Regions from separate parts of the Listeria grandensis genome, predicted to be linked through region 1. Evidence: predicted binding sites of a transcription regulator. Region 1 holds the regulator's gene; each other region holds the start of a gene.
The links. Region 1 encodes Rex, which represses fermentation and respiration genes when NADH is low (regulators of the CRP and FNR family bind a similar motif). Its sites were predicted from a motif close to TTGTGAAATATTTCACAA; they were not measured.
Positions count from the first base shown of each region.

Region 2: nirB (nitrite reductase large subunit NirB) is a predicted target of Rex. The motif match lies at 2,320-2,337, and genes of this name have one in related genera.
Region 3: adhE (bifunctional acetaldehyde-CoA/alcohol dehydrogenase) is a predicted target of Rex. The motif match lies at 1,889-1,906, and genes of this name have one in related genera.

Region 1 is NZ_JAASUG010000001.1:238,877-243,217, forward strand. Features, by position in the region: gene HCJ54_RS01060 (CPBP family intramembrane glutamic endopeptidase) at 1-445, shown strand, start outside; gene HCJ54_RS01065 (YdiK family protein) at 442-633, shown strand; gene HCJ54_RS01070 (DNA glycosylase AlkZ-like family protein) at 651-1,715, opposite strand; gene HCJ54_RS01075 (aminoglycoside 6-adenylyltransferase) at 1,718-2,527, opposite strand; gene HCJ54_RS01080 (redox-sensing transcriptional repressor Rex) at 2,580-3,221, opposite strand; gene HCJ54_RS01085 (ABC-F family ATP-binding cassette domain-containing protein) at 3,604-4,341, shown strand, end outside.
Region 2 is NZ_JAASUG010000008.1:130,926-135,266, forward strand. Features, by position in the region: gene HCJ54_RS11855 (putative polysaccharide biosynthesis protein) at 1-616, shown strand, start outside; gene HCJ54_RS11860 (RNA-binding S4 domain-containing protein) at 693-956, shown strand; gene HCJ54_RS11865 (sirohydrochlorin chelatase) at 972-1,754, shown strand; gene HCJ54_RS11870 (precorrin-2 dehydrogenase/sirohydrochlorin ferrochelatase family protein) at 1,751-2,191, shown strand; gene nirB (nitrite reductase large subunit NirB) at 2,357-4,341, shown strand, end outside.
Region 3 is NZ_JAASUG010000002.1:128,549-132,889, forward strand. Features, by position in the region: gene tsf (translation elongation factor Ts) at 1-373, opposite strand, end outside; gene rpsB (30S ribosomal protein S2) at 457-1,242, opposite strand; gene adhE (bifunctional acetaldehyde-CoA/alcohol dehydrogenase) at 2,069-4,341, shown strand, end outside.

The DNA.
Region 1 (4,341 bases):
GATCGGAAAAAGTACCGCTTATGCCATACTAGGCTTTATCGCCCTATTGTTTGGTCAGTCAATCTGTGTATTTGTCATGAGCCAGTTTGGTATTACTGGTGAGTCCCCGAACACGGAAATGCTTGGAGAACTCGCTCGGGCTGTCCCGCTCATGATCGTGTTTACGTCAATCTTAGCGCCTATTTTAGAGGAGATTGTTTTCCGTAAAATTATTTTCGGTGGACTTGCTTCCCGTATGAATATTCATGTTGCTGCTGTAATTAGTTCGGTCTTCTTTGGTTTAATGCACATGGACCTGTCCTTTTTACTCGTGTACGTCGTAATCGCGCTGATTCTGTGCTATATTTATACGAAAACAAAACGAATTGCTGTACCAATTGCAGCGCATATGTTGATGAATGGTATCGCGATGCTTGGTCAGTTCTTAATCGGAGGCGGATCATGAAAAATCCATTAGCAATGCAAGGCCTTATTTATTTAGTGCTCGCTATTGTTTTTACCTACTTTGCGATAAGTCAGGTAAACATGAGCGGTTGGACATTTATGACATTTTTGATGATTGCGATGGCGACCGTGAATTTAGTGACTGGGATAAAATTTGTTCTAGTTGGCTTGACGAAAAAAAAAGAGTAGGGTAATTCCTGCTCTTTTTATATGCCTACATATTTAATTTCTGCTGGGCGCGGTTCGATTCGTGATGCGAAACGCTCAAGCTCCTGCTTTATTTCCGTTTGAAAACTTGCTTCTTCAAAATACGAAATGGTAAACAGTAAGATGTCTTTTTTCCATTCATATTTCCAAAGCCCCACTGCCCGGTTTCCAGCTATGATAATCGCTGAGCAGTGACCATTAACCGTCCAAGCGGATTTTCGCTGTGCTTCTGTCATAATCCATGTCGGATCTTTATAAGCGATGATCGACTGGTCAAACTTCCCTGTTAAAAATACTCGAGTTGCGTCTGTCGGAACTTGCTCGCCTTTTAGAGCAACATAGGATTCACCCTCTATTTCAAAAGTATCTAGCTCATCTGCTAAACAAAGTGTCGCGGCTTTGATCTCACCAGCGTTCAAACCACTCCAATGCCTGAAATCCTTCCATGTTGCTGGACCGTAACCACTCAAATAACGGCGGATTAAATGCTTCATCGCTTCCTGATTACGCACTGGATCGGATTCCCATTCTTCATAATTTCCCAACCTCATTCTATGACTATAATTTCTAATCCCATCGCTTGACGGCAATAAGTATAAACTTCCCTGTATCGCAGCCTGTGCAATAATTCCTGAGGTGACTTGTGAGGAATAATCCCCAATTATAGCCTCTAATTCTTTCCGACTGATGATTTCCTGCCGCCTTCCAAGCCTGTCCATTTCCGCTAAAATCGCCTCTAAATCAGCGCCTTCTTTTTGGCAAAGTCGGTGGACAATATTCGTTCTCGTGCCAAAAACACGATAGACCATTTCCCAGTCCTCTGCTAGAAATGTATGTAGCGTCAGTCGGTTTGCCCAGATTTTTATCACGCTTTTCTCTTCAAAAAATCGGCTTGCCTCTTCCCATGTCATAGCCACATGCTGTAACAAGTTCACAAGCGCTGGCTGATGGTTTTGCGACTGCAAGGCGATAGTTTGGTGCATGAAGCGGCTCGGGTCATCAAATTTTTCTACCATTCCGAGCTTCTGAAGCCTGATTTGTGTTATTTCATTTTGTGTCAACATGCTTATCCCTCCTGAATTCTGTGAAGTAAATTTTTCATTCGTTCTATTTTAACTTGAGGAAGGGCAAAATGGTACTGTAAGGCGATAAAATTCGATATCTCCTCAAATAAAGCGATCTCTTCCCACATCGCCTGCCAATTGGAAGCTAATGAGTAATCTGCAAAAATGGCTGCTAAACGTGTTGTGTCTGTCCAATTTTCGATTTTCCGACCTGAAAAAGATAGCTTCTGTCCCTTCAAACGTGCGCTTTCTTCCAGTAAAGGTAGCAAGTAATTCTCTCTAATACCAGCTTGGATTCCTTGCACAAACCAAATTTCTCCTCGTTTTAAGAATTTCGCAACGTAGTGTAATTCGAACCAAAATTCATTGACGATCCGGTCAAATTTGGCTTTTTCCATCCTTGCTCCGTTTTTTTCAGATATGCATTGTTTGATTTGTCCTGCCTGTGAATCTTTATCCAGCAAGATTTCGAGTTTTTCATAGTAAGGAAACGCTTTTTCAAGCAGTGAAACCGGCCAAAAGGAGAAATCTACTTTCACGCCGTTCCCAAAAATAACGAGCTGCGTGTTTATCATCCCTGCTGGCGTCTCCATCTGTAGTCGGTTTTCGATCAGCACTTCGCCAATATCGGCAAGCCAAGAGATTGTTTGCCCAAACGGAATTTCACCTTCATACCAAACGTTGATATCTAAATCTGATAATTCGTCAATGCCTTGTTGTTTCGCAAGGGATCCTTCCAGCACCAATGCTCGAACCTGCGCCTGTTCTTTCCCCCACGCCACAATCCTTTCCAATATCTTATGTCGCATCATAACGCCTCTCCAATCAAAAAGGCCAAACGCAATTGTCTGGCCAAGGTTTTCATTATTTATTTGGATAGTTTTCCAAGAAGTAAATCAGTGTTTGTAATTCAGTTGTCAAATCGATGTGATGCACGCGCACATGTTTTGGTACACTGATACGTGCTGGAGTAAAGTTTAAGATTCCTTTCACATCAGCTTCTAGCAAACGGTCGACCGTTGTTTGCGCCTCATCAGATGGTACTGTCAATATCACGACTTCGACTTTGTTTTCTTTTAGCAAATCTTGCATGTCATTTAAGTGATAAATTGGAATATCCTGCTGTACTGTTCCAACTTTATTCGCATCGACATCAAATGCCGCGACAATTTTTATATTATTATTTTTCATGAAATTGTAGTGTAATAGTGCAGTCCCTAAGTTACCGACCCCGATAATAGCTACGCTGGTTTGCTTGTCTTGACTCAGTGTTTTACTAAAGAAATCCAAAATATAGGACACATTGTAACCGTAACCTTTCTTACCAAGCGCTCCAAAATAGGAGAAATCACGGCGAATCGTTGCTGAGTCCACTTTCACGGCCTCGCTTAATTCTGCGGAGGATACTCGCTCCTTACCTGATTCGTGTAGATACTTTAAATAACGGTGGTACAGCGGCAAACGCTTTGCTGTGGCTTGTGGAATCTTGCCCGTTTCCTCGATCATGTTTGTTTCCCTTCTTCCTTTTGATTTTAAGTGGATAAAAAAGCAACTGGTGCTCCTTCTTCCTTGTGCTACTAAACATGCATTTACAACAAAAACGATTGCGCTAATTCTATCGTTGTTCATTTCACATGCTTGCTTATTCACTATAAACATTCCACATAAATTTCACAATGTTTTTGCTCAAAAAGTATGTTACTATTTTGTTACAACTCTTCCTATCTTCTATTATACAGCAAAATATACCAAATTGCTAACATTTTCACAATATAAAGTTTGTGAATTTTATTATCGTAAGCGTTTCCTTTCTCAGACCATTGCTTCTACGCTTGCTTTGCGATAAACTAGGAGGATATAGATATTTAAAGTTGAAGGGGTAAACAATATGATACTTTTACAAGTACAGCAGATTGTCAAGAATTTTGGCGCTGAAACGATATTAGAAAATATAAAATTAGAAGTACAAACGAATGACCGCATTGCGCTTGTGGGACGAAATGGTGCTGGGAAATCCACACTTTTGAAGATTATTGCTGGGCAGATTAGCTACGATGGTGGGACGATTTCCAAGCCTAAACATGTTCAAATTGGCTATTTAGCGCAGAACACAGGTCTTGAATCGACGAAAACAATATGGGCGGAGATGTTAACTGTTTTTACCGGCTTACAAGCGATGGAACAGGAATTACGTGGGCTAGAAGAACGGCTTGGTGATCCCGCAATTTATGAAAACAAAGACCAATATGAGCAGACGTTGCAAGAATATGATCAGCTACAACACACGTTTAAGGAACAAGGCGGTTACCAATACGAAGCCGACATCCGCTCTGTTTTGCATGGATTGCGTTTCTTCGAGGCAGATTATGAGAAATTGATTGAATCGCTCAGTGGTGGTCAGAAAACGCGGCTCGCATTGGCGAAATTACTTTTGGCGCGTCACGATATTTTAATTCTCGATGAGCCGACCAACCATTTGGATATTGCAACACTTTCGTGGCTAGAGACCTATTTGCAAAATTACAAAGGCGCCTTATTGATTGTATCGCATGACCGTTATTTTCTCGATAAAGTGGTAAATCAGGTGTATGAAATTAGCCGTACGCAGATTGATCGCTATGTCGGC
Region 2 (4,341 bases), on a different contig from region 1:
CATCATCAAACTCACCATCCTTCTATCGGGAGCCGCAACGCTTGGCCTTATCGCTATCATGCGTCCGACGAACCAAATGCTGTTTGAGACCGCGTCAGGAACTGGTGTCCTGCAGGTATTTATCCTGTCACTATTCCTGAGTTCACTCATCGTGACAATGAGCAGCATCTTGCAAGGGTTCGGCAACATGGCAGGGCCCGCCGTCGCGGTCTGCGTCGGACTCGCCGTCAAGCTCGCAACAAATGCTATGCTCGTACCGCGTTTCGCAACATATGGCGCATCTTGGTCCACCGTCATTGGCCTCAGCGCGACGCTCATCCTGTGCTGCGTTCTGCTCAAACGCCAGCTCCCCATCCCGTTCATCCGCAAAAACATGATCGGCTGGGCACTGCTTGCCTTTGTAGCGATGATCATTGTTCCCGTCGCGTGGGAAGCATTCTGGCCACTCACAAGCCGCATCGGCAGCGCGGTCCAAGCCCTATTCGGCGCACTCATCGGAGGAATCATCTTTTTCTACTGCCTCATCAAGTTCAAACTACTCACGACACGCGACCTAATCTTCATGCCATTCGGCTCAAAACTGCTCTGGCTCGCTAACAAAATCCATCGTAGATAGTTGCAATTTCCGCCTAACCGTGCGAAGATAAAGATAAATTTTACAAGCAAAGGAAGGATGTAACATGGCTGATTCAATGCGTTTAGATAAATTTTTAAAAGTATCACGACTGATCAAACGGCGAACCGTCGCAAAAGAAGTCGCTGAAAAAGGTCGGATTTCTGTTAACGGCACGGTTGCCAAACCAGGCACCAATGTCAAAGCCGGCGATGAACTAATCATCAAATTTGGTCAAAAAACAGTGACGGCACAAATCGATCGTTTAGAGGAAAATGCCCGTAAAGAAGTCGCGACAGAAATGTACACGATTTTAAAAGAAGAACGCAAAGACGAAGAATAAACGAAAAATACGAGTTTGAGACGCGCACGTGGTTTCAAGCTCTTTTTTCACATCATTGAGGAGGAAAAACGAATGAGAGCAATCATGTACGTCGCTCACGGTAGCCGTTTACCCGAGAAAAATCGCGAATTTCGCCGTTTTGTAGAACAAATCATGCAACAACGACCAGAAACCCATCAAAAAATCGCTTTCCTAGAAAAAGAAGACGAAACGATGGCGCTGGTTGGTGAGGCTCTGATGAAAGCCGGTGCGTCCGAAATCACGGTGATCCCGATGCTACTTTTCCCAGCCATGCACGCGACAAAAGATATTCCGGAACAAGTCACCGCGCTAAAAAAAGCTCATCCAGATGTGATTTTCCAAATTGCTGATACATTTGGAGCAGAAGAGGAAACGATTGCTGTTGCCGCATCACGAATCAAAGCAGCAAGTCCAGCAAGAAGCGCAGCGATTCTCGTCATCGCTCACGGCAGCGCAACTTATCACGAACCGCGAATCCAGATGCAGCGCGTCGCAGAGAAACTTAGCGCCGAGCTCGGCAACCCGGTCACACTAGGCATGCTCCACGGCGAACCTAACTATCGCCAAGTTGCCACAGAACTCGCGGCAACAAACGATGATATCTATTGGATGCCCTATTTCCTTTTCACAGGCCAGCTTGTCGATAAAATCCGCGCTGGAATCAAGGAGGTAAGCGAGCATACCCCCAATACCACATGGCATGAAACCAACTGTCTTGAACTAGATTCCAGCCTCGCGCCCGCCGTACTTCGCAAGATCGCAGAGGTGTCCCAATGACAATCATAGGCTATCCAATTCTACTCCAGCTAGCGGATAAAAACGTAGCCATCATCGGCGGTGGCAAAATAGCGACTCGTAAAGCACAAGGACTACTCCCGACTGGCGCCAGCATCACGGTTATCGCACCCACCTTCACAAAAACGCTACAAGAAATGCCCATCACACGAATCCAAGAAAACTATCATGCTGCACATATCAAAGACGCATTCCTCATTTTTTGCTGTACGAACGATCCAGAAATAAACACCCGAGTGACGACAGATGCAACCGCGCCCCAATTAGTCAACGATTGTAGCAATAAGACCCGATCGGATTTTTTCAACATGGCAACGATCCGAAAAGCAGACCACCTGATCGCGATATCCACGGATGGCACTGACCCAGCCAGATCCAAAAACATCCGTACAAAAATAGAGCAGAACACCGAATTTTAGCGTTCTGCTTCCAAATTTGTCCATCATATCATGCGGAATAAGCCCACCACCACACTTTTTCAGTGTTTCCCCTCATATTCGAGATTCCCAAATCCCTGTATAATAAGGACATCTAATTTTACAATTAATTGTGCATATATTCACAATTAACAGGAGGGGAAACCAATGCCAAAACAAAAACTACTCATGATCGGTAACGGCATGGCCGGTGTGCGGACTATCGAAGAAATACTGGAACGCGAGCCAGGTAAATACGCCATCACCATCATTGGCGACGAGCCGTATCCGAACTACAACCGAATCATGCTATCCAATATTCTGCAAAACAAGATGGCTCCATCCGAAATTATCCTGAACGACGAAGCATGGTATAAAGACAACCAAATCGACTTACATACGAGTGAACAGGCACTACTTATCGATAGACACACGAAAACCGTAACGACTACGAAGCGTAACATCAGCTACGACAAGCTTATTTTAGCGACTGGATCTAGAGCATTTATTCTCCCAATTCCTGGCGCGGATCTCGACGGCGTACTTGGTTTCCGCACGATTAACGACACAGAAAAAATGATCGACATATCGCAAAAATACGAACGAGCTACTGTCATTGGCGGTGGTTTACTCGGTCTAGAGGCCGCGCGAGGCTTGCTTGATCAAGGCATGGATGTCACTGTCATCCACCTCGCAGAATGGCTCATGGAAACCCAACTTGACGCAAAAGCAGGGGAACTTTTAAAAGCAGACTTGGAAGCGCAAGGCATGAAATTCCTCATGCAAAAAGCAACCTCAAAAATCCTCGGGAAATCACGCGTGACAGGGCTAGCTTTTAAGGATGGCACGCAAATCGAGACGGATCTTGTCGTCATGGCGATCGGAATCAAGCCTGAAATCGAATTGGCGCAACAGGCGAATTTACCAACAGGACGCGGTATCCTAGTCGATGATTTCATGACAACGGCAGACCCAGACATTTTTGCGGTGGGGGAGTGTGCGGAACATAATGGCATCGCATATGGCCTTGTAGCACCACTTTATGAACAAGGAAAAGTGCTCGCCGATCGACTATGTGACATTGCAACAAAAGGGTACCACGGTAGCAAGATGTTCACCCAACTCAAAGTATCCGGTTGCGACCTTTTCTCGGCAGGCGACATTAAAGAAAACGCGGAAATCAAAGGCGTCACTATTTTTAACAGCATCGAAAACAAATACAAAAAAATATTCATGCGCGACGGAAAACTGGTTGGTGTCGTACTTTACGGTGATACGACCGAGGGAAACCGTCTTTACAATCTCCTCAAAAAAGAAGAAGAACTAACCGATTTCACACTCGTTTCTTTATTGCATAAATCAGGAGAAGTAGAGAGTACGAGCGTTGCTGAAATGTCAGACGATGCGTCCGTATGCGGTTGTAATGGCGTCACAAAAGGTGCCATCACGAAGGCGATTACAGAAAAAGGTCTCACGACAATCGGGGAAGTTACAGCCCATACAAAAGCCGGTGGTTCCTGTGGGAAATGCAAGCCGATCATTGGCGATATTTTAGAACACACACTTGGCGATGATTTCGTGAGCGCAGCACCAGTCGGAATATGCGGTTGTACCGACTTCACGCGTGACCAACTCATCATTCAAATCAGATCGAAACAACTACAAACTGCAAAAGAAGTCCGCCACGTATTAGCGTTTCGGAATCCAGAAGGCTGCTCCAAATGTCGGCCAGCACTCAATTATTATCTCAACATGGTCTGGCCGAAAACACATGCCGATGAACCAGAAAGTCGCTACGTCAACGAAAGGCTACACGCCAATATTCAAAATGATGGTACGTACTCTGTGATCCCACGAATGTATGCTGGTCAAACAGATCCGCAACAATTGATTCAAATCGCGAAAGTCGCAGAAAAATACGATATTCCATTATTAAAACTGACTGGCGGCCAGCGCATAGGACTCTATGGCGTGAAAAAAGAAGACCTTCCGAAAGTTTGGGAAGAGCTCGATATGCGCTCTGGATTTGCCTACGGAAAAACATTGCGTACCGTTAAATCCTGCGTCGGTTCGAAATTTTGTCGTTTTGGCACACAAGATGCGCTGGCGCTCGGCGAAGCTTTAGAACGTCAATTTGAGTTCGTTGATACGCC
Region 3 (4,341 bases), on a different contig from region 1:
AATCTTGCAAGCTTTGACCATTTGGCATTTCTGTTTTTAATGCTTCGTCTAAATTATCTGGACGAACCGTTAAAATTTGATTGGAAATATCTTTTACTAATTGAATGAATTGGTCATTTTTAGCTACGAAATCTGTTTCTGCATTGATTTCAAGTACTACAGCATGCTTATCATTGCTGACAACACTTGTCATACCTTCTGTAGCGATACGATCAGATTTTTTAGCAGCTTTCGCGATACCTTTTTCACGTAGGTAGTCGATTGCTTGATCCATATCTCCATCTACTTCTACTAATGCTTTTTTACAATCCATCATACCTGCACCAGTTTTTTCGCGCAGTTCTTTTACCATTTGAGCTGTAACGTTAGCCATTTACAATTCCTCCTAATATAAAAATCTTTGAAAAAAGGTGATAAGAGATTGCCACTTATCACCTTGTTAGTTGTAAATCGTTTTTATGCTTCTGTAGTTGGTTCTTCCGCAACAGGAGCCGGAGCTGCTGCAACAGTTTCTTCAACAACTGGAGCTTTTACTTCTTCTACAGGAACTTCTTGCTCTTCACCTTGATTTACTTCGATGATTGCATCAGCCATTCTAGCAGTCAAAAGTTTAACCGCACGAATAGCATCGTCATTTGCAGGGATTACGTAATCAATTTCATCTGGATCACAGTTTGTATCTACAATACCGATGATCGGGATGTGTAATTTACGAGCTTCTGCAACAGCAATACGTTCTTTACGAGGGTCAACGATGAACAAAGCGTCAGGAAGACCTTTCATATCTTTAATACCGCCTAGGAATCTTTCTAATTTCTCTTGTTCTTTCTTAAGTAGAACAACTTCTTTTTTAGGAAGGACTTCGAAAGTACCGTCTTCTTCCATTTTTTCGATTTTCTTAAGATGTTTAATACGTTTTTGGATTGTTTCAAAGTTTGTCAATGTTCCACCTAACCAACGATGGTTAACGAAGTATTGACCTGAACGAATCGCTTCATCACGAACGGAATCTTGCGCTTGTTTCTTAGTTCCTACAAAAAGGATTGTTCCACCGTCAGCAGAGATTTCTTTCATGAAATTGAAAGCTTCGTCTACTTTCTTGACAGTCTTTTGTAAATCGATAATGTAGATACCATTTCTTTCTGTGAAGATATATTTCTTCATTTTTGGGTTCCAACGGCGTGTTTGATGACCGAAATGTACCCCAGCTTCTAACAATTGTTTCATTGAAATAACAGGCATGTTATTCCCTCCTATTGGTTTTATTTTTGCGGATTCTTCCGCCCTCCGCATGTATCAACCAGACAAAGACTTGCATGCAAGCACCTTTTGTTCTGTCCACCATGCGTGTGTGATTTAACACTGTTTTCTATAATAGCACAAAGTTCGCATTGTGACAAGCGTTTTGCAGTGTTTCCTCCTGTTTTATATGCCTACGAAAAACTATGCTAATCCCTTAAATCAGTCTTCTATTCATGTCTATGCCCAGAAAACGACGTGTACACATTTATCGTATTGCAAATGCATCATCCCAGTCATAGCGTGGTCAAAGCTTTGGCAATGATTTATCCGAATACTAGAGAAAAAGTAAGAATCGGCATGCCAAAACACTCAAAATACGTCCAGCCCTCCAGAAACGTCGGTATTTGAAAAGCAATCATAAAAACGGAAAGCCACGATACAAAAATTGCATAGCATTGAATCCGTTTCCTCCATATTGTTACTTCTCTTTCTAGAAAATACACTATTTTATTGGGAAATTATGCGATGCTCCTGTTAAACTCTTACAATCCAATCAAGCGACGCTCCTCTATTTTCTCAAAATGTATAGGTCAAACAGTTCATTTCTCTTCTTCATACTTATATCCATTTTACCATTTTCAGCATCAAGTGAATATATTCACAATAAACTGTAGACAAAAACTTTGTGAAGTGTTACACTTACATTGTAAATAAGAAATCCAGAAAGATGACGGCGAGTCGACCGCCGCAATTTTTTTGGAACAATAGGGACGTTAAACGTCACAATAGGACGTTTTAAGTCCCTATATCATTGGAGGGTTCACAAATGGCAATGAAAGAAAAAGCTGTTAATGAAGTAGTAGAAGTTCAAAAAGTAATCGATACACTCGCAAGTAACGGACAAAGCGCACTAAAGGCGTTCGCCGATTTTGATCAAGAGAAAGTAGATAATATCGTGCATGCGATGGCCTTAGCTGGTCTTGACCAACATATGCCACTTGCTAAACTAGCGATTGAAGAAACAGGTCGCGGAATCTACGAAGATAAATGTATTAAGAACATTTTCGCAACAGAATATATTTGGAATAACATCAAAGCAGACAAAACAGTCGGTATTATTCATGAAGATAAACAAACCGGCGTGGTTGAAATTGCAGAACCAGTCGGCGTTATTGCTGGGGTAACACCTGTTACAAACCCCACTTCTACGACACTTTTCAAAGCAATCATTGCAATCAAAACACGTAACCCAATTATTTTTGCCTTCCATCCAAGCGCTCAAAAATGTTCCTCTGAAGCGGCTCGTGTCGTATATGAAGCAGCAGTTGCGGCAGGCGCTCCCGAACATTGTATTCAATGGGTAGAAAAACCATCGTTAGAAGCGACAAAACAATTGATGAACCATAAAGATGTAGCGCTCGTTCTTGCAACAGGTGGTGCTGCCATGGTTAAATCAGCGTACTCTACTGGTAAACCGGCACTTGGCGTTGGCCCTGGTAACGTTCCCGCTTACATCGATAAAACAGCGAAAATCAAACGTGCAGTAAACGACTTGATCCTATCGAAAACATTCGATTACGGTATGATCTGCGCCTCTGAACAAGCTGTAATCGTCGACAAAGAAGTGGCTAAAGCTGTTAAAGACGAAATGGAAGCAAATAAATGCTACTTCGTTAAAGGTGCTGAGTTCAAAAAACTAGAAAGCTATGTGATCAATCCAGAAACACACGCGTTAAATCCAAATGTAGTCGGTAAATCCCCTGCTTGGATCGCAAACGAAGCTGGTTTCAAAGTTCCAGAAGATACAAAAATGCTTGTAGCTGAAATTAAAGGTGTGGGCGATGATTACCCACTATCTCATGAAAAACTAAGCCCAGTTCTAGCTTTCATTGAAGCAAAAGACCAAGCACAAGCCTTCGATCGTTGTGAAGAAATGCTCGTATACGGTGGTCTCGGTCATTCAGCAGTTATTCATTCTACAGATCGCGAAGCACAACTTGCATTCGGCTTGCGCATGAAAGCATGTCGTATCATTGTGAACGCCCCATCTGCTCAAGGCGGAATCGGCGACCTTTACAATGGCTTCATTCCTTCTCTAACACTCGGTTGCGGATCTTATGGTAAAAACTCTGTATCCCAAAACGTTAGCGCAACAAACCTTTTAAACGTGAAACGTATCGCAGAACGGAGAAATAATATGCAATGGTTCAAACTGCCACCAAAAGTATTCTTTGAAAAATATTCCACACAATATCTACAAAAAATGCCTAACATCGAACGCGTATTCATCGTAACCGACCCAGGAATGGTTCAATTTAAATACGTTGACGTTGTTATCGAACACTTGAAAAAACGTAGCAATAATGTGGACTATCAAGTATTTGCAGACGTAGAACCAGACCCATCTGACGTTACCGTTTATAAAGGTGCAGAATTAATGAAAGACTTCAAACCAGATTGCATTATCGCACTTGGTGGTGGTTCCGCAATGGATGCTGCCAAAGGAATGTGGTTATTCTATGAACACCCAGAAGCTTCATTCTTCGGTTTGAAACAAAAATTCTTAGATATTCGCAAACGCACATTCAAATATCCTAAACTTGGTGAAAAAGCGCAATTCGTTGCTATCCCTACTACATCTGGTACTGGATCTGAGGTTACTCCTTTTGCCGTTATTACAGATAAAGAAAATAACATTAAATACCCACTAGCAGATTACGAGCTAACTCCAGACGTAGCAATTGTCGATGCACAATACGTTATGACTGTTCCAGCTCACATCACTGCTGATACAGGTATGGACGTATTAACACATGCGATTGAGTCTTACGTATCTGTTATGGCGAGCGATTATACACGCGGATTATCTCTACGTGCCATCGAAATGGTATTCGAATCATTACGTGCTTCCGTACTTGAAGGCGATGAAGATGCCCGTGAAAAAATGCACAACGCTTCCGCTATGGCAGGTATGGCCTTCGCCAATGCTTTCCTAGGAATTAACCATAGTTTAGCACACAAAATCGGGCCTGAATTCCACATTCCTCATGGCCGTGCCAATGCTATCCTTATGCCACACGTTATACGTTACAATGCAAC